3 linked regions of the Cystobacter fuscus DSM 2262 genome follow. The protein of the gene in region 2 interacts with the protein of the main gene of each other region in a pairwise test. Links are inferred from orthologs where the notes say so. Each region holds a gene or a part of one and is shown on either strand. Other genes may lie near its edges. The genes, in order: rlmN, ftsZ and D187_RS18835.

Region 1 (7,598 bases), on a different replicon or contig from region 2:
AAGACGAGCACGGTGGCGCCCACCAGGGCCTCGGCGTCCTCGCGTCGCTCCACCTGCTCGAAGACCACGAGGGTCTCCTTGGGAGTGGGCCGCACGGACTCGATGCGCAAGAGCCGCTCCTGGCCCGCGCGGGTGCGCACGAGCACGCGCTCGACGTAATCGAGCGACTCGGAGGCGGGATCGAAGGGGCGCACGGCCACCTCGCCCTTGAGCCCATGGGCCCGGGACACGTAGCCCATCTCGAGATGAGGCTTGAGGGTCACTGTCCCTCGGGAGGGGTGGCGGAGGACGGGGTCTGGGGCGGGCGCCGGTCGTCCTGGATTTCCAGGCGGACCTTCTGGCCCTGCTTCTGGCCCGCGGCGCCGAGCAGCGTCCGGAGGGCGCCCACGGTGCGCCCGTCACGGCCGATGACCTTGCCCACGTCCTCGGGGGAGACCTTCAGCTCATAGAGCTGGGCCCCGTCCACCTCGGACGCGCGCAGGCCGACCTGATCGGGGTGATCGACCAGGGCCCGTACCAAATAGAGGATGAGTTGCTCCACGCTGTCGACTCAGCCCCGGCAGGGACTAGGAAGCGGGGGTGGCGGCGGCGGTGCGCTTGTGGCGCTTGATGAGCTCGCCAACGGTCTCGGAGGGCAGCGCGCCGCTCTTGAGCCAGTACTCCAGACGATCCGCGTCGAACTCCACCTTGGCCGGGTTCTGGTTCGGATCGTAGGCGCCCACGGCCTCGATGAACTTGCCGTCCCGGGGGTTGCGGGAGTCGGTGGCCACCACGTGGTAGTACGGCTTCTTCTTGGCGCCCGCGCGGGCGAGACGGAGGACAACGGCCATTTCTGATGCTCCAGGTGAAATCTGAAGGTGAGACAAGAAGGTGATCAGCTTGGAGGGGGGCGCTCTTAACGCCCCCACGAGCGGATTGTCAAGGAAGCTCGGGGCTTTGCGGTGTTTCCGAGGGGCTCTCCCCTCCCCGATTGGCCAGCTGGCCACAGGCGCCGGCGATGTCCCGGCCCCGATTCTGGCGGATGAAGGCCGCCACGTGCCCCGCGCAGAGCAGTTCCCGGAAGCGCTCGGCGCGCTCGTCCATGGTCGTCTGGAAGCCCAGGCCGGGGTTCTCGTTGTAGGGGATGAGGTTGACCTTGGCGGGGATGCCGTCGAGCAGCTGGATGAGGCGCGCGGCGTCCTCGTCCGAGTCGTTGAAGTCGCGCAGGAGCACGTACTCGAAGGTGATGCGGCGGCCCTGGCGCAGGGGGAACTTGCGGCAGGCGTCGAGCAGCGCGGCGATGTTCCACTTGCGGTTGACGGGCATCGTCTTGGAGCGCTGCTCGTCGGTGCTCGCGTTGAGGGAGATGGCGAGCTTCACGTCCGTCTCCTGCCCGAAGCGCTCGATCATCGGCACGAGGCCCACGGTGGACACGGTGATGTGGCGGTGGCTGAAGTTGGGCCCGTCCTGGGACTGGAGGATGGCGAGCGACGTCTTGAGGTTCTCGAAGTTGTGCAGGGGCTCGCCCATGCCCATGAAGACCAGGTTGGAGAGCGGGCGCAGGGTCTCCAGGCCCTCGTTCTTGCGCACCTCGCGGTTGACCGCGTGCACCTGGGCGACGATCTCCCCCGGGGTGAGGTTGCGCTTGAGGCCGAGCGTGCCCGTCATGCAGAAGGTGCACGCCATGGCGCAGCCCACCTGGGTGGACACGCACAGCGTCTTGCGGTCCTCCGAGGGCATGTAGACGGACTCGATGTAGCGGCCGTCCCGGGTCTTCCAGCGGTACTTGATGGTGCCGTCCACCGAGCGCTGCTCGGCGTCCTTGACCAGGGGGACGATCTCCGCATGGGCCTTGAGCTTCTCGCGCAGGGCCTTGGACAGGTCCGTCATCTCGTCGAACGAGGTGGCGCCGCGCTGGTGGATCCACCGGTAGAGCTGGCCGGCGCGGAAGGCGCGCTCGCCGAGCTGCTCGGTGAGGAAGCGGGTGAGCCCCTCCAGGGTAAGGCTGGAGACCTCCGTGCGCGGCGTGGCGGCCGGGGTGGGCGCGGGCACGGGCGGGGCGGCGGTGTCGACGGTGGCGCTGGCGGGCTCTGTCGGCGTCATCATGGTTCCAACGGAGAGGTGTAGGAGCCACTTCCCACAACCAGGCCGGTGGAGTCAAAGGAGGGCTCGTCCCCTTCCCCGCCCCGGACGGTTTGGAAGAGAGTACTCCAGGCGCCCCTTGTGCCCCCCCCCGGTTCCTGGAGCAGTCCCATGCCCCTTCCTCAAGGCCGTTTCAGCACCGCTTGCCTGCTACTCACGGTCACGCTCCTGTCCCTGGTCGTCCCGTCATCCGCCCAGGCTGGAAGCTCCTGCATCCAGTCGGCCCCACGTTCACCGCTGGATGCCCCACTCACGTCCGCGGTGAACCTGGAGCCCTCAGTCCACGGGGGTCAATTGACCCAGCTGGGGTCAGCGGCCAGCGACCCCTCCTCCTTCGCGAGCAAGGCCACGAAAGGAGGTGCAGGTGACTCCCGCACGGGGAAAGCCTTTACCCCCGCCGGAAAGAAGAAGATCGACGCGGCGAACGCCACGAAGAACGATGGCATCAACAAGTGCGAGAACTGTGGGATCGAGGTCGTGCCTGGACAAAAGAGCCAGAGCGGTGTGTCGCCCCCCACCAACCAGCGCGAGCGCGATCATGTCATCCCGAAAAGCAAAGGCGGCGAAGGGACACCTGAAAATGGGCAGGTGTTGTGCCGGGAGTGCAATCTCGAAAAATCAAACAAGGCGCCATGACTGAGAGACTGAAACTCCGCTTCCCGTTCGAGAATTCTGATGGCGTGGGCGAGACCGAGACCATGTGGGTCATCCAACGGGATGATGGGTATGAAATCGACAACATCCCATTTTACGTCACGGGGCTCGCCGCGGGAGATACCGTCTCGGCCCAGCCAGACGCGAGTGGAGTTCTCTGGTACTCCGAGCTGGTACGCCCTGGCGGGCATAGCACCATTCAGCTCTGGTTTTCGAGGCAGGAGGATGTTGAACCGGTCCGAGCGGCCCTCCGTCAACGGGGCTGCGCCTCGGAAGTGAGCGACCTGCCTCGATTGGTGGCAGTGGATGTTCCTCCCGACGTGCCCTACGAAGCCATCAAGGCGTTCCTAGAACAGGGTGAACGTGCCGGGCAGTTCGAGTACCAGGAAGCGTGTCTGGGCTTCATTGAACCAAAGCGAGAGGACGAGGAATCCAGAAGGGATCCATCATGAGCCTCGACACCCGAGCAGTCGAATACACCCACGGCGACAAGGCCTTCGAGGGCGTGCTGGCCTTCGACAGCGGCCGCGAGGGCAAGCGGCCCGCGGTGCTGGTCTTCCACGGGTGGGAAGGCCGCAGCGAGGCGCAGCTCGACTTCGCGAAGAAGCTCACCGATTGGGGATATGCGGGCTTCGCCTGTGATCTCTACGGCAAGGGCCTGAGGGGCACGACACCCGACGAGTGTCGGGCGCTCATGACGCCCCTGGTTGCCGACCGGGCAACGCTGCGCGACCGCATCTTGAAGACCGTCGAGACCGTCCGGAGCCTGTCCGAGGTGGATGCCACCCGGGTGGCCGCGATCGGGTTCTGCTTCGGGGGGCTGTGCGTGCTGGACCTGGCGCGCACGGGCGCGGACGTACGAGGCGTGGCGAGCTTCCATGGCCTGCTGGGCCGCCCCGATGATCTCGCGGAGACGGAGATCAAGGCCAAGGTCATGGTCTTCCACGGGTGGGACGATCCCATGGCACTGCCCGAGGACGTGGTGGCCCTGGGCCGCGAGCTCACCCGGTGCAAGGCGGACTGGCAGGTGCACGCGTACGGCGGGACCATGCACGCCTTCATGGCGCCGTTCGCCAATGATCCCGCCTCGGGCATCCTGTACAGTGAGAAGGCCTCGCGCCGCGCGTGGACGTCGCTCGCGCCCTTCCTCGCCGAGGTCTTCTTCTCCTGAAAGACGAAGGCCCGGCCCCCGCGAACCGCGCGCGGGAGCCGGGCCTCGAGTCCACCGGGCCTCTTACCGAGGCCCGTCGGGACTACTTCTTGCCGGAGTACTCGTAGCCGTGGATCTCGGTCTCGCGGAAGAAGTACGCGATCTCGTTCTTCGCGTTCTCCAGGCTGTCCGAGCCGTGCACCGTGTTCTGGTCGATGCTGGTGGCGAAGTCGCGGCGGATGGTGCCGGGGGCCGCGTTGGCCGGGTTGGTGGCGCCCATGAGATCACGGTTGCCCGCGACGGCGTTCTCACCCTCGAGCACCATCAGGACGACGGGGCCGGAGATCATGAAGCTCACCAGGTCCTTGAAGAAGGGGCGCGCCTTGTGGACGGCGTAGAACCCCTCGGCCTGCGCCTGCGACAGGTGCTGCAGACGGATGGCGACCGGCTTGAGACCCTTCTCCTCGAAGCGGGAGATGATCTTGCCGATGACGCCCTTCTGAAGCCCGTCGGGCTTGATGATGGACAGCGTACGCTCGATGGCCATGGTCTTGGCTCCTCGTTGTGACGTGGAAGAAATGGGGAACTAGCGGCTCTTCTTCGGAGGACCGCGCTTGATGGCCTCCTGCAGCGTGGTGCCCAGCTCGGCGGGGCTGGCGGCCATGAGGAAGCCCGCGGCCTCCATGGCCTTGATCTTCTCGGACGCCGTGCCCTTGCCGCCGGAGATGATGGCGCCCGCGTGGCCCATGCGCTTGCCCGGAGGAGCCGACTGGCCGGCGATGAAGCCCGCGATGGGCTTCTTGAACTCGCGCGCCACGTACTCGGCACCGGCCTCCTCGGCGTTGCCGCCGATCTCGCCGATCATGATGACCGCGTCCGTCTCCGGGTCGTCATTGAAGAGCTTGAGCACGTCCACGAAGTCCGTGCCGTTGACCGGGTCGCCGCCGATGCCCACCGCGGTGGACTGGCCCAGGCCCAGCTGGGTGAGCTGGTACACGGCCTCGTACGTCAGCGTGCCCGAGCGCGACACCACGCCGATGCGGCCCGGCTTGTGGATGTGACCCGGCATGATGCCGATCTTGCACTTGGCGCCCGGGGTGATGACGCCGGGGCAGTTGGGACCGATGAGGCGCACGCCCGGCTTGCCCTGCAGGTAGCGCTTGGCCTTCACCATGTCGTTGACGGGGATGCCCTCGGTGATGGTGATGATGAGGGAGATGCCCGCGTCGGCCGCCTCCATGATGGAGTCCGCGGCGAAGGGGGGCGGCACGAAGATGACCGAGGTGTTCGCCCCGGTCTGCTTCACCGCGTCGGCCACCGTGTTGAACACGGGGACCTTGCCCTCGAAGTCGGTGCCGCCCTTGCCCGGCGTCACGCCGCCGACCAGCTTGGTGCCGTACTCCAGCATCTGCTTGGAGTGGAACGAGCCCGCCGAGCCGGTGATGCCCTGGCAGAGGACCTTCGTGTCGTTGTTGACGAGGATGCTCATGGCTTGACCTTTCTCTGCCTGGAACTACTTCACCGCCGCGACGGCCTTCTCGGCGGCCTGGCGGAGGTTGTCGGCGGGGGTGATGGCGAGGCCGGAGTTGCTCAACAAGTCCTTGCCCTGCTGCACGTTGGTGCCCTCGAGCCGGACCACGAGCGGGATCTTCAGCTGCACTTCCTTCGCCGCGGCGATGATGCCCTCGGCGATGATGTCGCACTTCATGATGCCGCCGAAGATGTTGACGAGCACCGCCTTGACCTGCGGATCGGCCAGGATGAGCTTGAAGGCCGCCGTCACCTTCTCCTTGCTCGCGCCACCGCCCACGTCGAGGAAGTTGGCCGGGTTGCCGCCCACCAGCTTGATGGTGTCCATGGTGGCCATGGCCAGACCCGCGCCGTTCACCATGCAGCCGATGTTGCCATCCAGCGCGATGTAGGCCAGGTCCCACTCCTTGGCCTGGGTCTCGCGCGGCTCCTCCTCCGCGAGGTCACGGTAGGCGAGCAGATCCTTGTGCCGGTAGAGCGCGTTCTCCTCGAAGTCCACCTTCGCGTCGAGCGCCACCACGCCGCCATCCTTGGTGATGACCAGCGGGTTGATCTCCACCAGCGACGCGTCCGTCTCGATGAACATGCGGTAGAGCGCGGAGCAGAACTGCACGAACTTGTTCACCGTGGGACCCGACAGGCCCAGGCCGAAGGCCAGCTTGCGGCCCTGGAAGTCCTGGAAGCCCGCCACCGGGTCCACCGCCTCGCGGAGGATCTTCTCCGGGCTGTGCGCGGCCACTTCCTCGATCTCCACACCGCCCTCGCGCGAGGCCATGAAGGTGATGCGCGAGGTGGCGCGATCCAGCGTCACGCCGAGGTAGAGCTCCTGACCGATGGCCAGACCTTCCTCGATGTAGACCTTGTTGACCTTCTGGCCCTCGGGCCCGGTCTGGATCGTCTTGAGCATCATGCCGATCATCTGCTGGGCGAGCTGCTTGGCCTCGGCGGGGCTCTTGGCCAGCTTCACGCCGCCGCCCTTGCCACGGCCGCCCGCGTGAATCTGGGCCTTCACGACGACCACCGAGGTGCCCAACTCCTTCGCGGCCTTCTCGGCCTCGTCGGGAGTGTTCGCGAGGATGCCTCGCGGCGTGGGGACCCCATACTTCCGGAAGAGTTCCTTGCCCTGGTACTCGTGGATCTTCATCGAAGCTCCGGGTGATGCGGGTAACGCGAGACTGGCCTCCGGGAGCCAGCCCCCCGGGACGGCTGCCTCTCTCGCGCAGAATGGCCCGCTTGGCAAGGCCCGAGTGTCAAGGGCCCTGCCCTGGCGGACGGGAAAAGACCGAGGCTCCGGCCCGGCGAATTCACGCCAGACTCGGAGCCTCGGAAAAAGTACGGCGAGCTGACACGTGGGCGCTAGCCCGGACCGCCCGTCGCCTTCTTGTCGCCTTCCTGATTGAAGAAGATGTCCTTGATGATCTGCTTGGTCACCTCGCGGTTCATCACCGCGATGGAGGTGGTGAGCGGGATCTCCTTGGGGCACACCTTCACGCAGTTCTGTGCCTTGCCGCAGTCCTGGATGCCGCCGGGGCCCATGAGCCCGCGCACGCGCTCCTCGGAGTTCATCTTGCCCGTGGGGTTCATGTTGAAGAGCCGCGCCTGGCTGATGGCGGCGGCGCCCATGAAGTCGTTGTCGATCGTCACCTGCGGGCACGCCTCGAGGCAGCTGCCGCACGTGATGCACGTGGACAGCTTGTACATCACCGAGTGATCCGCCGGAGACTGGCGCGGACCGGGGCCCAGGTTGTGGGTGCCGTCGATGGGGATCCACCCCTTGACGCGCTTGAGCGCCTCGAACATGCGATCGCGGTTCACCGACAGGTCGCGCGTGACGGGGAACTTCTTCATCGGCTCCAGGGTGATGGTGGCTTCCCCATTGCCGATGACGCGATCGATGAGCGCGGAGCACGCCATGCGCACCCGGCCGTTGATGTTCATGGCGCAGCTGCCGCACACCTCTTCCAGGCACGCGGCGTCCCAGATGACCGGGGCCACCTTGCGCCCGTCGGTGGTGACGGGGTTGCGCTGGATCTCCATGAGACAGGAGACGACGTTGGCTCCCGGGCGGTAGGCGATGCGGAACTCGTCGTAGTGCCCCTGCTGATCCGGACCGTCCTGGCGCCAGATGCGGAAGGTGACGTGC
Region 2 (7,555 bases):
AGGTTCAGGTCATAGCCCGAGCAGAAGGCGCCCGCCTCGCCCTGGAGGAGCACGGCGCGCGCCCGGCCCGGAGCCGAGGCCAACGCCTCGTCCAACCGGGCCACCTGCTCGTCATCGAGCGCGTTGCGCCGAGCCGGGTTGGACAAGGTGAGCACGAGCACCTCGTCCCGCTCCTCCACGTGCAAGGCGGACGGCCCCACCCGCTGCGCCCCGCCTACCCGAGCACCACGAGGACGTCGCCCTCGTTGACGGACTGGGACTCCCTGCACCGAATCTCCACCACCAGGCCGGCCTCCTCCGCCTCCACCGGCATCTCCATCTTCATGGACTCGAGGATGACGAGCGTGTCTCCCGCGGAGACCTGCTGCCCGACCTTGATCTCGATCTTCCACACCGTCCCGGTGATGTGCGCCGCCACGTCCGCCATCGCTGTGCTCCTTCTCGGATGCTGCGTGTCTTTTTCGTGCTGAAAGGATCCGCCCCGCCGCGGGCTACGGCTTCGCGTGCTGCTCCAGGAAGCGCGTGTTCAGGTCTCCCGCGCGGAAGACCGGGTCGCGCAGGATGCGCAGGTGCAGGGGGATGTTCGTCTTGATGCCCTCGATGCGGTAGCCCTCCAGCGCCTGGATGGAGCGCTCGATGGCCTCGGCGCGCGTGGCCCCGGAGACGATGAGCTTGGCGATCATCGGATCGTAGTTCGGCGTGACGGTGTTGCCCTCGACGTAGCCCGAGTCCAGGCGCACGCCCTCGCCCGTGGGCGGCTGGTACACCTTGAGCGGCCCCGGCGAGGGCAGGAACTTCACTGGATCCTCCGCGTAGATGCGGAACTCGAGCGCCGCCCCGCGCCGCTTCACGTCCTCCTGCTTCACCGTGAGCCGCTCGCCGGCCGCGATGCGCAACTGCCAGCCGATGAGATCCAACCCCGTGGTCAGCTCCGTCACCGGGTGCTCCACCTGGAGCCGCGCGTTCATCTCGATGAAGTAGATGTCCCCGTCCGAGTAGAGGAACTCCACCGTGCCGGCATTGGCGTAGCCGAAGGCCCGCGCCGCGGTGAGCGCCGCCGTGAACAGCTTGTCGGCCAGCGCCGCGTTGCGCCCCTCCGCGAACAGCGGCGAGGGCGCCTCCTCCACCACCTTCTGGTGCCGGCGCTGGATGGAGCACTCGCGCTCCAGCCCATGGATGAGGTGGCCGTGATGGTCCCCGAGGATCTGCACCTCGATGTGGCGCGGCGCCGGGAAGTAGCGCTCGATGTAGACGCCCTCGCGGCCGAAGGCGGCCTTCGCCCGGTCCGTGCACTGACGGAAGACCTTCTCCAGCTCGGCGGGAGAGTTCGCCGCGGCCATGCCGATGCCACCACCACCGCCCGCGGCCTTGCACAGCACCGGGTAGCCGATGCGCTCGGCGGCTCGCTGCGCGGCCTCCACGTCCGGCAGCACGTCCTCGGTCCCGGGCACCACGGGCACGCCCGCGGCGGCCACGAGCTTGCGCGCCTGGCTCTTGTCCTTCATGCGCAGCATGGCCTCGGGCGGAGGACCCACGAAGGTGATGCCGGCGGCCTGGCACGCGCTGGCGAACTCGGCGCTCTCCGACACGAAGCCGTAGCCGGGATGCACCGCGTCCGCGCCCGTGCTCTTCGCCGCCTCGAGCAGCGCCGGGATGTTCAGATAGCTGTCCCGGGCGGGCGCCGGTCCCAGGCGCACCGCCTCGTCCGCCTCGCGCACGAAGGGCAGCTCCGCGTCCGCGTCCGAATAGACGGCCACGGTGCGAATCCCCATCCCCTTGGCCACCGCGTTGATGCGTCGGGCGATCTCACCCCGGTTGGCGATGAGCAGCTTCTTGAACATGGCGGACGTCCCCCTGCGTGAGGTCGGGCAAGGTAGACCCCGCATTCCGGGCTGACAAGGAGACAACGCACCCGCTGTCGGGAAGTTGCGGGCATGTAGGTAAATGGCGTAGGTTTCTCAACCGTGACGCCATCCACGACAGGAAGAGTGGTGGATCTCCAGGGAGCACGCCTCGAGCGGCGCTTGGAGATGTACCGGGCCCGGGTGACCGAGCGCCTTCGCACCAACCGAGCCGCCGTCGAGGCCCTCTACGAGGGAGGAACCCTCTTCTCGCCGCAGGGTACGCGCGCGGGCCGGGCCCTGCTCCGGGCACACCAGCTGCTGCAACGCGCCCACGGCCTGCTGGAGCAGCTCTCCGGTGACGGAGTGGTCCCCGCGCCGCGGCTGCCCGAGCGCATCGACGAGCACTACCGCGAGCTGGACACCCTGCTCGCGCGCAGCGACGCGCTCTCTGGCCGGCACCACCGGGCGGCGAGCGTGGCCCGCCTTCCCGGCCGCTAGCCGCTCAGGGCATCTCGGTCTGACCCTGACGGCGCAGGAACGTCGGGATGTCGAACTGATCCTCGTCCAGGGGCAGGGCCGCGTCCTTCACCACCGCGGTGCGGCTGGCCAGCGAGCGGCCCTCGGCCTGGGCCAGGGTGCGCGAGCCGGCCTTCGCGGGCACCAGGCTCGCCACTTCCTCGCGGGCCGAGGACAGCGAGGCGGGCGCGGGGCGCGTGTTGACGGGCACCTGCACCACCGGCGCCGGCTGGCGCACCTTGGTGTCGCGCGAGACGAAGCCCGTGGCGATGATGGTGATCTTCACCTCGTCCGAGATGTTCTCGTCGATGAGCGAGCCGAAGATGATCTCCGCGTCCGGATCGGCCGCGTCGTGCACCAGCGTGAGCGCCTCGTTGACCTCCTGCAGGGTCATCTCGCGTCCGCCGGTGATGTTGATGAGCAGGCCGGTGGCGCCGTCGATGGAGATGTCCTCGAGCAGCGGGCTGGAGATGGCCTGCTGCATGGCGGTGAGCGCGCGCTTGTCGCCGGTGGCCTGGCCGGTGCCCATGAGCGCCAGACCCTTGTCGCTCATGATGGTCTTCACGTCGGCGAAGTCCACGTTGATGTAGCCGTGGTACTGGATGAGGTCGGAGATGCCCTGCACGGCGTTGAGGAGCACCTCATCGGCGCGCTTGAAGGTCTCCAGGAGCGGCATGGGCGCGGTGCTCAGCGTGAGCAGGCGCTGGTTGGGGATGGTGATGAGCGTGTCCACCGCGGCCTTGAGCTCCACGAGGCCCTGCTCCGCCTGCTTGCGGCGCTTGTTGCCCTCGAAGAGGAAGGGCTTGGTCACCACGCCCACGGTGAGGCAGCCCAGGCTCTTGGCGATGTCCGCGATGATGGGCGCCGCGCCCGTGCCCGTGCCACCGCCCATGCCGGCGGTGACGAACACCATGTCCGCTCCCTCGATCATCGCGGCGATCTGATCGCGCGACTCGAGCGCGGCCTCACGGCCCATCTCCGGGTTGGCGCCCGCGCCCAGGCCCTTCGTCAACGTCTGTCCGAGCTGCAACCGCGTCGGTGCCTTACTCGCCGCCAGCGCCTGGACATCGGTGTTGGCGGCGATGAAGTCGACACGCTCAAGCTTCGCCATGATCATCGTATTGACCGCGTTGCATCCAGCGCCCCCCACGCCGATGACGCGAATCTTGGCGGCCTGCTTGTTCTGCTCGAACTGGTCCATGTGTTTCCTTCTGTTCGCGCGTGCCCGCGCGCGCACCTGCAAACACCATCTTCAGCAAGTCGCGATCTTTGGCAAGTTCTGAGCTACGAACATGTAGCGCCTCGTCGCATCGCCAAGTCGTCACAGGCACTTACGCGCAAGCCCCCACCAGAGCAGCCGTGCGACGTGGTGGGAGCATCACACCTCTTGACTCGCGCCACGGGCATTTCGGAGCGCGCTGCACTGTTCACCATGCACCGCAACAGTCCATGAACGTGGACTCGCGGCACGCAGCGGGCGCGCTCGAAACCTCCGTCTCCCCGTGAGGGGGGATTCCACTGCGCGCCGGTTCTTCCGGCCCTTGTACATGAAGATGGAGTCCACGCGGCAAGAGAACAATCGAGGTGCGCGCGCTCGGGGCGACAGGAAACCCAACAGAGCGGCGCCAGGGCCGTGGCTTTTCGAGCGCGAGACCACAAGCTCCAGGGCATAAGGAGCAGTGCACCGCGAGATGCTCCATGAGGTGAATGAGTGGAAGAGGGACTGACTGGCGGGGGGGAGATGCGGGCGCGCATCCGCGCCTTCGATTGGACCCGGACCCCGCTCGGTCCTCCCGAACTCTGGCCCCAGAGCCTGAAGACGGCGGTGAGCATCTGCCTGGACTCGCGCTTCCCCATGATCGTCCGCTGGGGCGAGGAGCTCATCGCGCTCTACAACGACGCCTATATCCCCATCCTCGGGCGCAAGCACCCCGGGGCGCTCGGCAGTCCCGGGCTGTCGCGGGCGTTGTGGGGAGACCCGGAGACGCGCGCCATCATCGAGCCCATGTTGCGCGGCGTGCTCGCCCGGGGCGAGGCCACCTGGTCCAACGATCAGCTCATCATCTTCCAGCGCAACGGCTTCGCCGAGGAGGCCTACCTCACCTTCTCCTATAGCCCCATCCGCGTGGAGTCCGGCGCGGTGGGCGGCGTCTTCACCGCCGTGAGCGAGACGACCCAGAAGGTGCTGGGCGAGCGGCGCCTGCGCGTGCTGCGCGAGCTGTCGGCACGCACGTCCGCGGAGACCACCCTCCCCGGCACCTACGCGGCGGCCCTGTCCGTGCTCGGCTCCGCGGCACACGACGTGCCCTTCTGCCTGCTGTACATGCTCGACACGGCGGTGACGACGGCCACCCTCGCGGGACTGGGCGGCGCCGTCCCCAACGAGGCGGCGCCCAGGCACATCGCGGTGCATGCGCTCGAGGCCCCCTGGCCCCTGACACGCGCCTGGAACGGCGCCGAGGAGGTGGAACTCGCGCGGCTGGGACCCTGGGCGAGTACCCTCCCCGGAGGCCCCTGGCCCGAGTCGGCGCGCCAGGCCCTGCTGCTGCCCATCCGCCTCACCGGCGAGAAGAACCCCTCGGGCTTCCTCGTCGCCGGCACCAGCCCCCGGCTGCCGCTGGACGACACCTACCGCGGCTTCCTCGCCCAGTTGGCCGACCACATCTCCCACGCCATCGCCCGGGTGCACGCCTACGAGGAAGAGCGCCGGCGCTCCGAGGCCCTCGCCGAGCTGGACCGCGCGAAGACCGTCTTCTTCAGCAACGTGAGCCACGAGTTCCGCACGCCCCTCACGCTCATGCTGGGCCCCCTGGAGGAGCTGCGCTCGGGAGTCCTCGGCTCCTTGACGCCCTCCCAGCACGCGCGGCTCGACACGCTCCACCGCAATGCCCTGCGGCTGCTCAAGCTCGTCAACTCCCTGCTGGACTTCTCCCGCCTCGAGGCCGGGCGCGTCCAGGCCCGCTTCGTTCCCACGGACCTCTCCGAGCTCACGCGGGGCCTCGCGAGCGCCTTCCGCTCCGCCACCGAGCAGGCCGGCCTCACGCTGACGATCGACTGTCCCCCGCTGCCCGAGCCCCTCTACGTGGACCGGGACTCGTGGGAGAAGCTCGTCCTCAACCTGCTCTCCAATGCCTTCAAGTTCACCTTCGAGGGTGGCATCACGGTGAGGCTCCTGCCCGGCGACGGCCGGGCCGTGCTCGAGGTGGAGGACACGGGCACGGGCATCCCCGCCGAGGCCCTGCCCCACCTCTTCGAGCGCTTCTATCGGGTGGAAGGGGCACGCAGCCGCACCCAGGAGGGCAGCGGAATCGGGCTCGCGCTGGTGCAGGAGCTGGTGAAGCTGCACGGCGGCACCCTCTCCGTGGCGAGCACCCCGGGCCAGGGCACGCGCTTCACGGTGATGCTCCCCATCGGCCACGCGCACCTGCCCGCCGAGCGCCTCGGCGAAGCCCTGGCCCCTCGCGCGAGTGACGCCAGCGCCGCGCCCTTCGTGGACGAGGCCCTGCGCGGACTGCCCCGCCAGCAGACACCTCGCTCCGAGGCCACGGCGGGCCAGGGCCACATCCTGCTGGTCGACGACACACCGGACATGCGCGAGTACGTGTCCGGACTGCTGCTCGGCGCGGGCCACATCGTGGAGACCGTCACCGATGGGCTCCAGGCGCTCGCGGCCGTGCGGGAGCGGCGGCCGGATCTGATCCTCACGGACGCGATGATGCCCGGACTCGATGGCTTCGGTCTGCTGCGGGAGCTGCGCGCGAGCGAGCGCACCCGCACGCTGCCCGTCATCCTGCTCTCGGCGCGCGCGGGCGAGGAGTCGCGCGTGGAGGGCCTGAGCCAGGGCGCGGACGACTACCTGGAGAAGCCCTTCAGCGCGCGCGAGCTGCTCACGCGCGTGCGCACGCAACTCGAGCTGTCACGGCTGCGGGCCACCCTGAAGAGCGAGAAGTTCCGCTCGTTCATCCTCAACGTCCCCGGCGCCGTGTACGAGTGCGAGCCCGAGTCGCCCTGGCGCTTCAGCTTCATGAGCGAGCCGGTGCGCGCCCTCACGGGCCATTCCGCCTCCGAGTTCCTCGCGGGACTGAGCTGGGCGCCCCTCATCCACCCCGAGGATCTCCCCTCCGTGGAGACGCGCATCGCCCAGGCCGTGGAGCAACACGAGCCCTACGAGCTGGAGTACCGCGTGCGCCACGCGGAGGGAACCTCGCGCTGGGTCTTGGAGATCGGGCGGGCCGTCTACGACGAGGCCGGCCAGGCGTATTGCCTCGAGGGAATCATCTTCGACATCACCGAGCGCAAGGCCGCCGAGGAGGCCCTCCAGCACTACCAGCGGCAGTTGACCCGCACCCTCGCGGAGAACACCACGTCGGCCCTGTACATGACGGATGGCGAGGGTCGCTGCACCTATATGAACCCCGCGGCCGAGCGGATGACGGGGCACGTCTTCGCCGACGTCCAGGGCCAGCGGCTCCATGACCTCATCCATCCCTCCCAGCCCGGGGCGGCGGTCTGCGCCGGAGCCTGTGCCCTCGAGCGGTTGCTCACCGGGCCGGGAACCCGGGGCGGCGCGCACGAGGATCTGTTCGTGCGCGCGTCGGGAACCGCCCTGCCCGTGGCCCTGGCGGCGAGCCCCCTGCTGCGCGAGGGCCAACGCGTGGGCACCGTGCTCGAGGCGCGCGATTTGACCGAGCAGAAGCGGGCCGAGGCGGCACTGCAGGAGGCCCAGCGCCGCAAGGATGAATTCCTGGCGATGCTCGCCCACGAGCTGCGCAACCCCATGGCCCCCATCCACGCCGCGCTCAAGCTGCTCGCGGCCCGCACCGCCCTCGACGACAAGGGCCGCCACGCCATCGAGATCATCGAGCGGCAGACGACGAACCTCGCGCGGCTGGTGGACGATCTGCTCGACGTGTCGCGCATCACCCGGGGACACATCGAGCTGCGCAAGACGCTCGTGGAGCTGCCCGCCATCATCGAGAGCGCCCTGCAATCCGCGCAGCCCCTGCTCGACGAGCGGCGCCACGAGGTGAGCGTCACCCTGCCCCGCAAGCCCCTGCGCACCTTCGGGGATGCCATCCGGCTCGAGCAGATCGTCGTCAACCTGCTCACCAACGCCGCCAAGTACACCGAGCCCGGGGGCACCCTGCGCGTGGGCCTGGAGCGCGCGGGCACCGACGCGGAAGTCCGCGTGAAGG
Region 3 (7,521 bases), on a different replicon or contig from region 2:
GTCTCGGTGAAGCGCGAGAACCCCCGTCCATCCACTCGCAGCACGCACCACGCCCCGCGCAACAGCCGCAGGGAGTGGAAGAATTCGCCCTCGCGCATCCGGGACTCGAAGTCACTCGGGTCCATCTTCCACCCTCCATGGCCTGACGCGACAGTCTGACGACTCTACGGAACGAACTGGCGCACGTAGAAGCCTTTCTTCCCGACCACTGCCGCCCCCCCGCTCCACTTGCGGAGGAAGTGCCGGACTGGGGTACGGTCTGTCTCCGTGCTCCCGCCCCCCCTTCGCGCTCGGGTGTTCCGCCTCATCATGCTCGTGCTCGCCCTCCTGGGTGTGGGCTGGGCGGTCTCCGGCGCGCTGATGACGTGGCGGCTCACGCGCCGGGCCCGGCCCTACTTCCCCGAACCAGCTCCGGCGCTCGCCCAAGGTACCGTCGAGGAGCATCGTCTCATCGTGGCCGATGGCACGAAAGTCGGAACCTGGCTGGCGCGGGGGGAGCCCGGCGCGCCCTGCGTGCTGATGCTGCATGGCAACGGGGGCTCTCGCACCTCGCTGCGCTCTCTCCTCGAGGAGTTCTCTGGACGGGGGTACTGCGTGCTGGCCCTCAGCCTGCGCACCCATGGGGATTCCGAGGGTGAGGTGAATGACTTCGGCTGGAGTGCCCGTCAAGACGTGCTCGCCGGTATTGCCTTCCTCGAGCGTGAGGCGCCGGATCGCCCGAGAATCGTGTTCGGCACCTCGCTCGGGGCGGCGGCCGCCATCTTCGCCTCACGGGAGGTGGGCTCCCGCGTTCGGGGCTACGTGCTCGAGTCGCCCTACAGGGACCTGCGCACCGCCGTGAGCAACCGGCTGAAGAGCAACCTGCCACCGGGGCTCGACCGACTGGCGTTCCACGGCATGTGGCTCTTCGGAGACGCCTTCCTGCCCCTGCCCGCGGAGCAGCTCCGCCCGCTCGACCACGTGGCCGGCATTCCCCAGGAGGTTCCCGTGCTGTTCCTGGCCGGGGCCAGGGACCGCCACGCCCATCTAGACGAGGTGGAGGATCTCGCGGGACGCATCTCCTCCCATGCACGGCTGGAGGTGTTCCGCGAGGGCCGCCATGGAACGCTCCGGGACTCCGAGCCCGAGCGCTACCAACGGCTCCTGCTCGACTTCGTGAGCGCCTCCGTGCCCGGTGAGACCCGAGGAACGCGGCTCCACCCCGACCCACCTCGCCGGCTCAACCCGTGACGGGCACCATCGCCCCTTCCGGGTGCGAGCCCTCCACCATGAAGAGCATCCGCGTGGCGAACCGGAAGCCCACCCGCTCATAGATGCGGCCGGCCTCCTCGGTGATGGTGCTCAGGAACAGCAGGTCCACGCCCCCCGCGAAGGCCTCCTGGGCCAGGCGGGACGTCAGCGCGGTGCCAAGGCCCCGCTTGCGGAAGCGCTCGAGCGTCGCCACCCCGCCGAGCTCGGCGATGCCCTCGGAGGGCGGGGTGAACATGCCCACCACGGCGGGCTCTCCTTCCACCCGCCCCACCATCGCCCGGCCCCGCGCGAGCTCCTCCAGCGTCTTGGACACCTCCTCCTCGGAGGCCTCATAGGGCTCGTCCGGAGAGAAGCCCCGCCGCGCGGTGGTGCAGTACGCGCACACCTCCTCGCGCGAGGAGCTGGACGTGAGGACCGACAACGCGAGCCCCTCCGGCACCGCCACGGGCGTGAAGGTCCCGGGCGTGCAGACCATCACCCGGGCCTCGGCCTCCTGGCGGAAACCGGCGGCGAGCAGCGTGTCCGCCAGGCCCGGGGCCAGCTCGGAGACGTACTCGAAGCGCGGCACCCTCCCCCGTCGCTGGAACTCCTCCCGGAGCCGCCGCAAGGGCTCGCGCACGTCCCCGGTGAGGGGCCCGTCCGGAATGGCGTAGTTGAAGTAGATGAGCGGATCGAAGGCGTGGAGGAACACCGTGAAGGGCGGCACGGAGAGCGACTCGTAGCGCTGCGCGGCGGCGCGGCGCATGTACGACTGCAGGCGGTCGATGAGTGGGCTCATGGCGAATCCTCGGAGGGTGGGCGCCGGGTGTCTTACTTCCCGGGGCCGGGGAGAACGAAGAGTCGCGCGGAGCCCGGAAATCGATTAGAGCGCCAATCGCCATGCTCGTCTCCGTCGTCATCCCGGTCTACAACGAGATCTCCACGCTCGCCGAAATCATCCGCCGTGTCACCGCGGTGGACTTCCCGAAAGAGCTCGTCCTCGTGGACGACTGCTCGCGCGACGGCAGCCGCGAGCTGCTCCAGCGTCTGACCACCGAGGGCCTCTCGGTCGTGGGCGGCACCCCGAAGAACCGCAACGAGGTGCGCGTGCTCCTGCAGGAGAAGAACCAGGGCAAGGGCGCGGCCCTGCGGCGTGGCTTCGCCGAGTCCACCGGGGACATCATCATCGTGCAGGACGCGGACCTCGAGTACGACCCGCGCGACATCCCCCGCGTGCTCCAGCCCATCATCGATGGCGAGGCGGACGTCGTCTTCGGCAGCCGCTTCACCGGCACGCCCCGGCGCGTCCTCTACTACTGGCACTCGGTCATCAACAACCTGCTCACCACGTTGAGCAACATGACGAGCAACCTGAACCTCACCGACATGGAGACCTGCTACAAGGCCTTCCGCGCCGAGGTCATCCGCTCCGTCACCGTGGAAGAGGACCGCTTCGGCTTCGAGCCGGAGATCACCGCCAAGGTGGCTCGCGGCGGCTGGCGCGTCTTCGAGGTGCCCATCAGCTACCACGGGCGCACCTACGAGGAGGGCAAGAAGATCGGCTGGAAGGATGGCGTGCGAGCGCTCTACGTCATCGGGAAGTACGCCCTCAAGCGCTGAGCCGCCCACCGGGGCCACGGGCTTCACGACGGCCCGTCCCGCGGTCCCAGTGCCCGGCACGACGGGCATCCCCAACTTCGGGGCGTGCTACCTCGATACGTCCTCTATGGCTGCGCGGGTTGGGTGCTGGAGGTGTGCTTCACCGGCATGGAGAACGCCCTGAAGGGCGACCGGACCTGCACGGCGAAGACCTACCTGTGGATGCACCCCATCTACGGCGCCACGGCCCTGAGCCTGGAGTCCCTCCAGGAGCGGCTGCGCTTCCTGCCCCGGCTCCTGCGGGCGCTCGCCTACACCGCCGTCATCTTCGGAGCGGAGTTCACCAGCGGCTGGCTCCTGCGCAAGGCGCTCGGCCGCTGCCCCTGGGACTACGAGGACAAGGGTTGGAGCGTGAAGGGGCTCATCCGCCTGGACTACGCCCCCTTCTGGTACGCCACCGCCCTGCTCTTCGAGCCCATGCACGAGGCCTTCCTGCTCGTCACCCGCGAAGCCCTGCGCCACGCGCCCGGCGCCGCTCCCGCGCTCGAGGCCCCCGGCTCCCTCTCCGGCTCCACCGGCCAGGGCATCGGTGATGCCGCCCGCTCCAGCCGCCCCACCCACGAGACCGGCCAGCCCTCGCTGGCATGAATCCGTACGAAATACGACAAATAAGGAAAACTGGAGTAGAAGGTTCCGGGGTTGGACGCTCTGCGGCCGGGCCCCGGGCTTGACGTTGCCTTTTCTTTCTGCAACGGGGGCTGCGTAGTAGGTTGCCGCGCGATCCCACTGTTCCGTGGGAATTGACGACGTAGTCCGGAAAGTTCCCGCCCCCGTATGTTCGACTGGCTCCACACTCTCTTCTCGCGTGACCTCGCCATCGACCTGGGCACGGCCAACACGCTCATCTACATCCGCGGCCAGGGCATCGTGTCCAACGAGCCCTCCGTGGTGGCCGTCCAGCAGGACGCGCGCGGCGGCAAGAAGGTGCTCGCCGTCGGCAAGGAGGCCAAGGAGATGCTCGGTCGGACCCCGGGCAATATCGTGGCCATCCGCCCGATGAAGGACGGCGTCATCGCCGACTTCGAGATCACCGCGGCGATGTTGCGCTACTTCATCCAGACGGCGCACAACCGCAAGTCGCTCGTCTCCCCGCGCATCGTCATCGGCATTCCCTCGGGCATCACCGAGGTGGAGCGCCGCGCGGTGCGCGAGGCCGCCGCCAACGCCGGCGCCCGTGAGGTGTACCTCATCGAGCAGCCCATGGCGGCCGCCATCGGCGCGGGCCTGCCCGTCACCGAGCCCAGCGGCAACATGATCGTCGACATCGGCGGTGGCACCTCCGACGTGGCCGTCATCAGCCTCGCCGGCATCGTGTTCGCCAAGAGCGTGCGCATCGGCGGCGACAAGCTGGACGAGGCGATCATCCAGTACGTCAAGCGCAAGTACAACCTGCTCATCGGCGAGCGCACCGCGGAGCTCATCAAGATGGGCATCGGCACCGCGTACCCCACCGAGGAGGTCATGACCATGGAGATCAAGGGTCGCGACCTGGTGGCCGGCGTGCCGCGCACGCTCACGGTGAGCAGCGACGAGGTGCGTGACGCGCTCGCCGAGCCCGTCAACGGCATCGTCGAGGCGGTGAAGCTCACGCTCGAGCGCACGCCGCCGGAGCTCGCCGGCGACATCGCCGACCGCGGCATCGTGCTCGCCGGCGGTGGCGCGCTGCTCAAGAACCTCGACACGCTCCTGCGCGAGGAGACGGGTCTGCCGGTGTTCCTCGCCGAGGATCCGCTGTCCGCCGTGGTGATGGGCGCGGGCAAGGCGCTGGAGACGCTCGACATCCTCCGGCAGGTCTGCCAGCCAGGCTAGGCCGTCTCCCCTGCCCTCCGGCACCAGGCGGACGGGCAGGCGCCGTGGGTAGAGGGACTCCGCCGTGTTCATCTCATTGGGCAACGCAACACAACCCAAGAGAGGAGCGGAGGATGATCGACCCTGGAGAAATCCACGAGGGAATGACGGTGCGCGACGGGACCGGGCGCAAGCTCGGGACGGTGGAGAACGTGGGGACCACCCACTTCGAGCTGGGCCAAGGCTCGCCCGCCCGCCGGGAATACGCGGTGCAGTTCCACCGCGTCGCGCGCGTCCAGGGTGCGGACATCTACCTCACGCCGACGCACCCTCCGCTGCCCCCCGAGGAAGAGCCTCCGCCCCGCCGGGCGTGAGACCCCTCAGGGACCCTGAAGTGTCCGGTGTCCGCGCGCCCAGAAGAGCAGGGCCGCCGCCAGCGACGGAGCCATCACCGCCACGACCATGACCAGCCAGTCGCTCCAGCCCTCGGCGCGCGGCAGGTTGTAGAGCAGGGCCTCGAGCAGGGTGAGGCTCGCATCGCCGGTGATGACCCAGGCCAGCAGGGTGGCGAGCCCCCGGCGCCAGCGCCGCACGAGCGAGAAGAGCGCCACCGTCAGCCCCACGTCGAAGAGCACCCAGGCGGCCTGGATGTGCCAGGAGGGGAAGTGGCTGGTGGTGATGGGCAGCGCGAGCAGCACCGTCCAGGGCACCAGCAGCACCGCGGTCAGCCAGATGAGCAGCAGGGGATGCTCCAGCAGGCTCCTCGCGCCGAAGCGCAGCAGGCTGCCCTGGGCGAAGGCCTGGAGGGAGTCGAACACCGCGAGCACGGGGCCTCGCGTCCGGGGCCACGCCAGGAAGACGGGATCCCACGAATGGGGGCGCAACCGGGACTTGAAGGCCCGCAGGCCCTCGAAGTCATAGAGGGGCTTGCCCAGCCGGCGCGCCAGCCGCAGCACCCCGGCCACCTCGCCCGACAGCGGCGCCAGACCCAGCGTCAGGAAGCTCCGGCCCTCGGCCGCCGCGGCGCGCATCAGCCCGTCCACCAACAACTCCACGGTGCCATTGGGCGCCCGCTTGTCGCGCAGCAGGTGCTGCACGAACCAGCCCTCGCGCGCGTACACGGGAATGGCCGACAGGAAGGCCACCACCTCCCCGTCCCGCTCCGCCACGAGGCAGCGCCGCGCCTCGGGCCGATCGAAGGGCGACAACTGCACCAGGAAGCCCATGGGCGCCATCCGCCGCGACTCCAGCCAGCGCGCCATCAACCGCTCCATCCCCTCGCGCACCGGGCTCGTGGGCTCGCGCACCTCCGCCACGTCCACCGCCCGCACGCGCACACCCTTGGCCCTCGCGCGGCGCAGCTGCTCGCGCAGGTGGCGGCTGTCGCGCAGGCACTCCTCCCACCGCCGCGGATCCCACACCGGCTGCTCGCCGATGAGCAGGGACGCGAGCGGCGTGGCGTGTAACAGCCGTCTCTCGATGGCGAAGAAACACACCCGCCGGCCCTTCGCCGCCGCGTGCGCCGCGAAGCGCTCGGACACCGCGGCGAGCCGCTCCGTGGTGGCGATGGGCGCTCCGGCCACCACCCACGCGCTTCCCGTGTCCACGTAGGCCACGCACGCGTCGTCCCCGTCGAACCAGTACGCGTACCCGGGCTCCAGCACCTGGAAGGACGTGGTGTTCCAACCGTGACGCCGCAACAACTCCAGGACTCGAGACTTCTCCCCGCCTTCCCCGTTCATGGCCATGCCGTGCTCGCGTGTGGGTCCAGGTCCGAGCACGCCCCTGTCGGAGAACACCCACTCGGCCCCTCATTGAAGTGACACGGCGAGGAGCGGCGCGGTAGATAAATCCCTTCCCATCCCTGCAAGGAGTGAGTTGGGTTGACACCTCGACATGTATTCTCCGCTCTGCGCCGCCCGCTGGCGGCGGGGCTCGCGCTCTGGGCGCTCACCGCGCTCGTTCCCCTGAGCGAGGCCCGCGCCGATGAGGAGGAGGAGGACACGCGCCTCTTCCCCCACGCCGGCAACGCGCGCCTGCTGTCCAGCGATGAGGCCGCGCCCATCAAGCACCTCACCATTGGCCTGCAGCGCACGGCGCTGCCCCTGGCGCTGGGCATCGCCGTGGACACCTCGCTGCTCGCGGACATCGCCACCGCCGCCAACGTGGGCGTGCGCTGGGGCGCCGAGTGGGGCATCCACCGCTTCGTCATCGGCGGGCGCTACACGTGGTTCCTCGGCGGGGAGACGCTGTCCGGCGCCATCAACGAGCAGGTGCCTGAAATCCAGCGCGTCGACGTGAACTTCAGCGGGCCCAGCGTCTATGCGCTCTACGGCATCGTGCTCGGGCGCTTCCTGGTGCAGGGCGAGGTGCGCCACTACATCTACCAGAACACCGTCACCACGGCGACCGGCGCGGTGGTGTTCAACATCATCGGCAACCTGTCCGCCGTCGGTGAGCTCGGGGTGCGCTTCTCCGAGGGCATGCCCCTGCGCGGTGCGTTCGGCCTGCGCTACGGAGGCCCGACGCTCGGTGTGTCGCTCGGCCTCGCGTACGTCGACGTCGTCGAGCCCCTGCTGCCCTACAACGAGGGCCGCGTTCCCTTCCTCCCCGCCTTCGACCTGTCCCTGACCTTCTAATGAACCGCCTCGCTCCCGCCCTGCTCTGCTCCCTGCTGGTCACCGCGTGCTCCGCCGAGGTGGCCATCGACTCGGATCCCATCTCCACGACGGTTCCGGTCACCTCCATCTTCGAGCCCACCTATGCCGAGGTGGCCATCGACCTGCCCGCGGACACGCAGGATCTCGCGGTCCTCGTGAAGGAAGTGACCGCCACCCTCACCGT

Evidence for each region.
Region 1: the proteins of ftsZ (region 2) and rlmN interact in binary tests that used the Escherichia coli proteins (3 or more experiments, as listed by UniProt). The link is inferred for Cystobacter fuscus DSM 2262 from one-to-one orthologs.
Region 3: the proteins of ftsZ (region 2) and D187_RS18835 interact in binary tests that used the Escherichia coli proteins (3 or more experiments, as listed by UniProt). The link is inferred for Cystobacter fuscus DSM 2262 from one-to-one orthologs.

Annotation. Positions count from the first base shown.
Region 1 is NZ_ANAH02000066.1:296,641-304,238, reverse strand. The notes cover bases 1-2,897. They hold rlmN (dual-specificity RNA methyltransferase RlmN), read right to left. Parts: upstream 2,083-2,897; coding sequence 919-2,082; downstream 1-918. Other genes in these bases: D187_RS41840 (DUF4265 domain-containing protein), read left to right, coding at 2,754-2,897; D187_RS53315 (HNH endonuclease), read left to right, coding at 2,416-2,757; rpsP (30S ribosomal protein S16), read right to left, coding at 567-830; D187_RS41860 (KH domain-containing protein), read right to left, coding at 260-541; rimM (ribosome maturation factor RimM), read right to left, coding at 1-239. Outside these bases: more of D187_RS41840, read left to right, coding at 2,898-3,227; D187_RS41835 (dienelactone hydrolase family protein), read left to right, coding at 3,224-3,946; ndk (nucleoside-diphosphate kinase), read right to left, coding at 4,029-4,472; sucD (succinate--CoA ligase subunit alpha), read right to left, coding at 4,512-5,414; sucC (ADP-forming succinate--CoA ligase subunit beta), read right to left, coding at 5,439-6,599; sdhB (succinate dehydrogenase iron-sulfur subunit), read right to left, coding at 6,812-7,598.
Region 2 is NZ_ANAH02000006.1:210,706-218,260, forward strand. What follows is about bases 1,455-4,308. They hold ftsZ (cell division protein FtsZ), read right to left. Parts: upstream 3,562-4,308; coding sequence 2,347-3,561; downstream 1,455-2,346. Other genes in these bases: D187_RS11180 (acetyl-CoA carboxylase biotin carboxylase subunit), read right to left, coding at 1,455-1,841; D187_RS11185 (hypothetical protein), read left to right, coding at 1,992-2,342; D187_RS11195 (ATP-binding protein), read left to right, coding at 4,072-4,308. Outside these bases: D187_RS11170 (enoyl-CoA hydratase/isomerase family protein), read right to left, coding at 1-200; D187_RS11175 (biotin/lipoyl-binding carrier protein), read right to left, coding at 215-427; more of D187_RS11180, read right to left, coding at 492-1,454; more of D187_RS11195, read left to right, coding at 4,309-7,555. UniProt on the Escherichia coli protein: Essential cell division protein that forms a contractile ring structure (Z ring) at the future cell division site. The regulation of the ring assembly controls the timing and the location of cell division.
Region 3 is NZ_ANAH02000010.1:111,194-118,714, reverse strand. Bases 2,861-5,680 are described here. They hold D187_RS18835 (rod shape-determining protein), read left to right. Parts: upstream 2,861-3,663; coding sequence 3,664-4,698; downstream 4,699-5,680. Other genes in these bases: D187_RS18825 (DUF2156 domain-containing protein), read right to left, coding at 5,058-5,680; D187_RS18830 (DUF2171 domain-containing protein), read left to right, coding at 4,812-5,051; D187_RS18840 (putative ABC transporter permease), read left to right, coding at 2,935-3,477. Also shown: D187_RS18860 (tRNA(His) guanylyltransferase Thg1 family protein), read right to left, coding at 1-125; D187_RS18855 (alpha/beta hydrolase), read left to right, coding at 310-1,230; D187_RS18850 (GNAT family N-acetyltransferase), read right to left, coding at 1,220-2,029; D187_RS18845 (glycosyltransferase family 2 protein), read left to right, coding at 2,131-2,850; more of D187_RS18825, read right to left, coding at 5,681-6,476; D187_RS18820 (hypothetical protein), read left to right, coding at 6,561-7,316; D187_RS18815 (hypothetical protein), read left to right, coding at 7,316-7,521. UniProt on the Escherichia coli protein: Forms membrane-associated dynamic filaments that are essential for cell shape determination. Acts by regulating cell wall synthesis and cell elongation, and thus cell shape.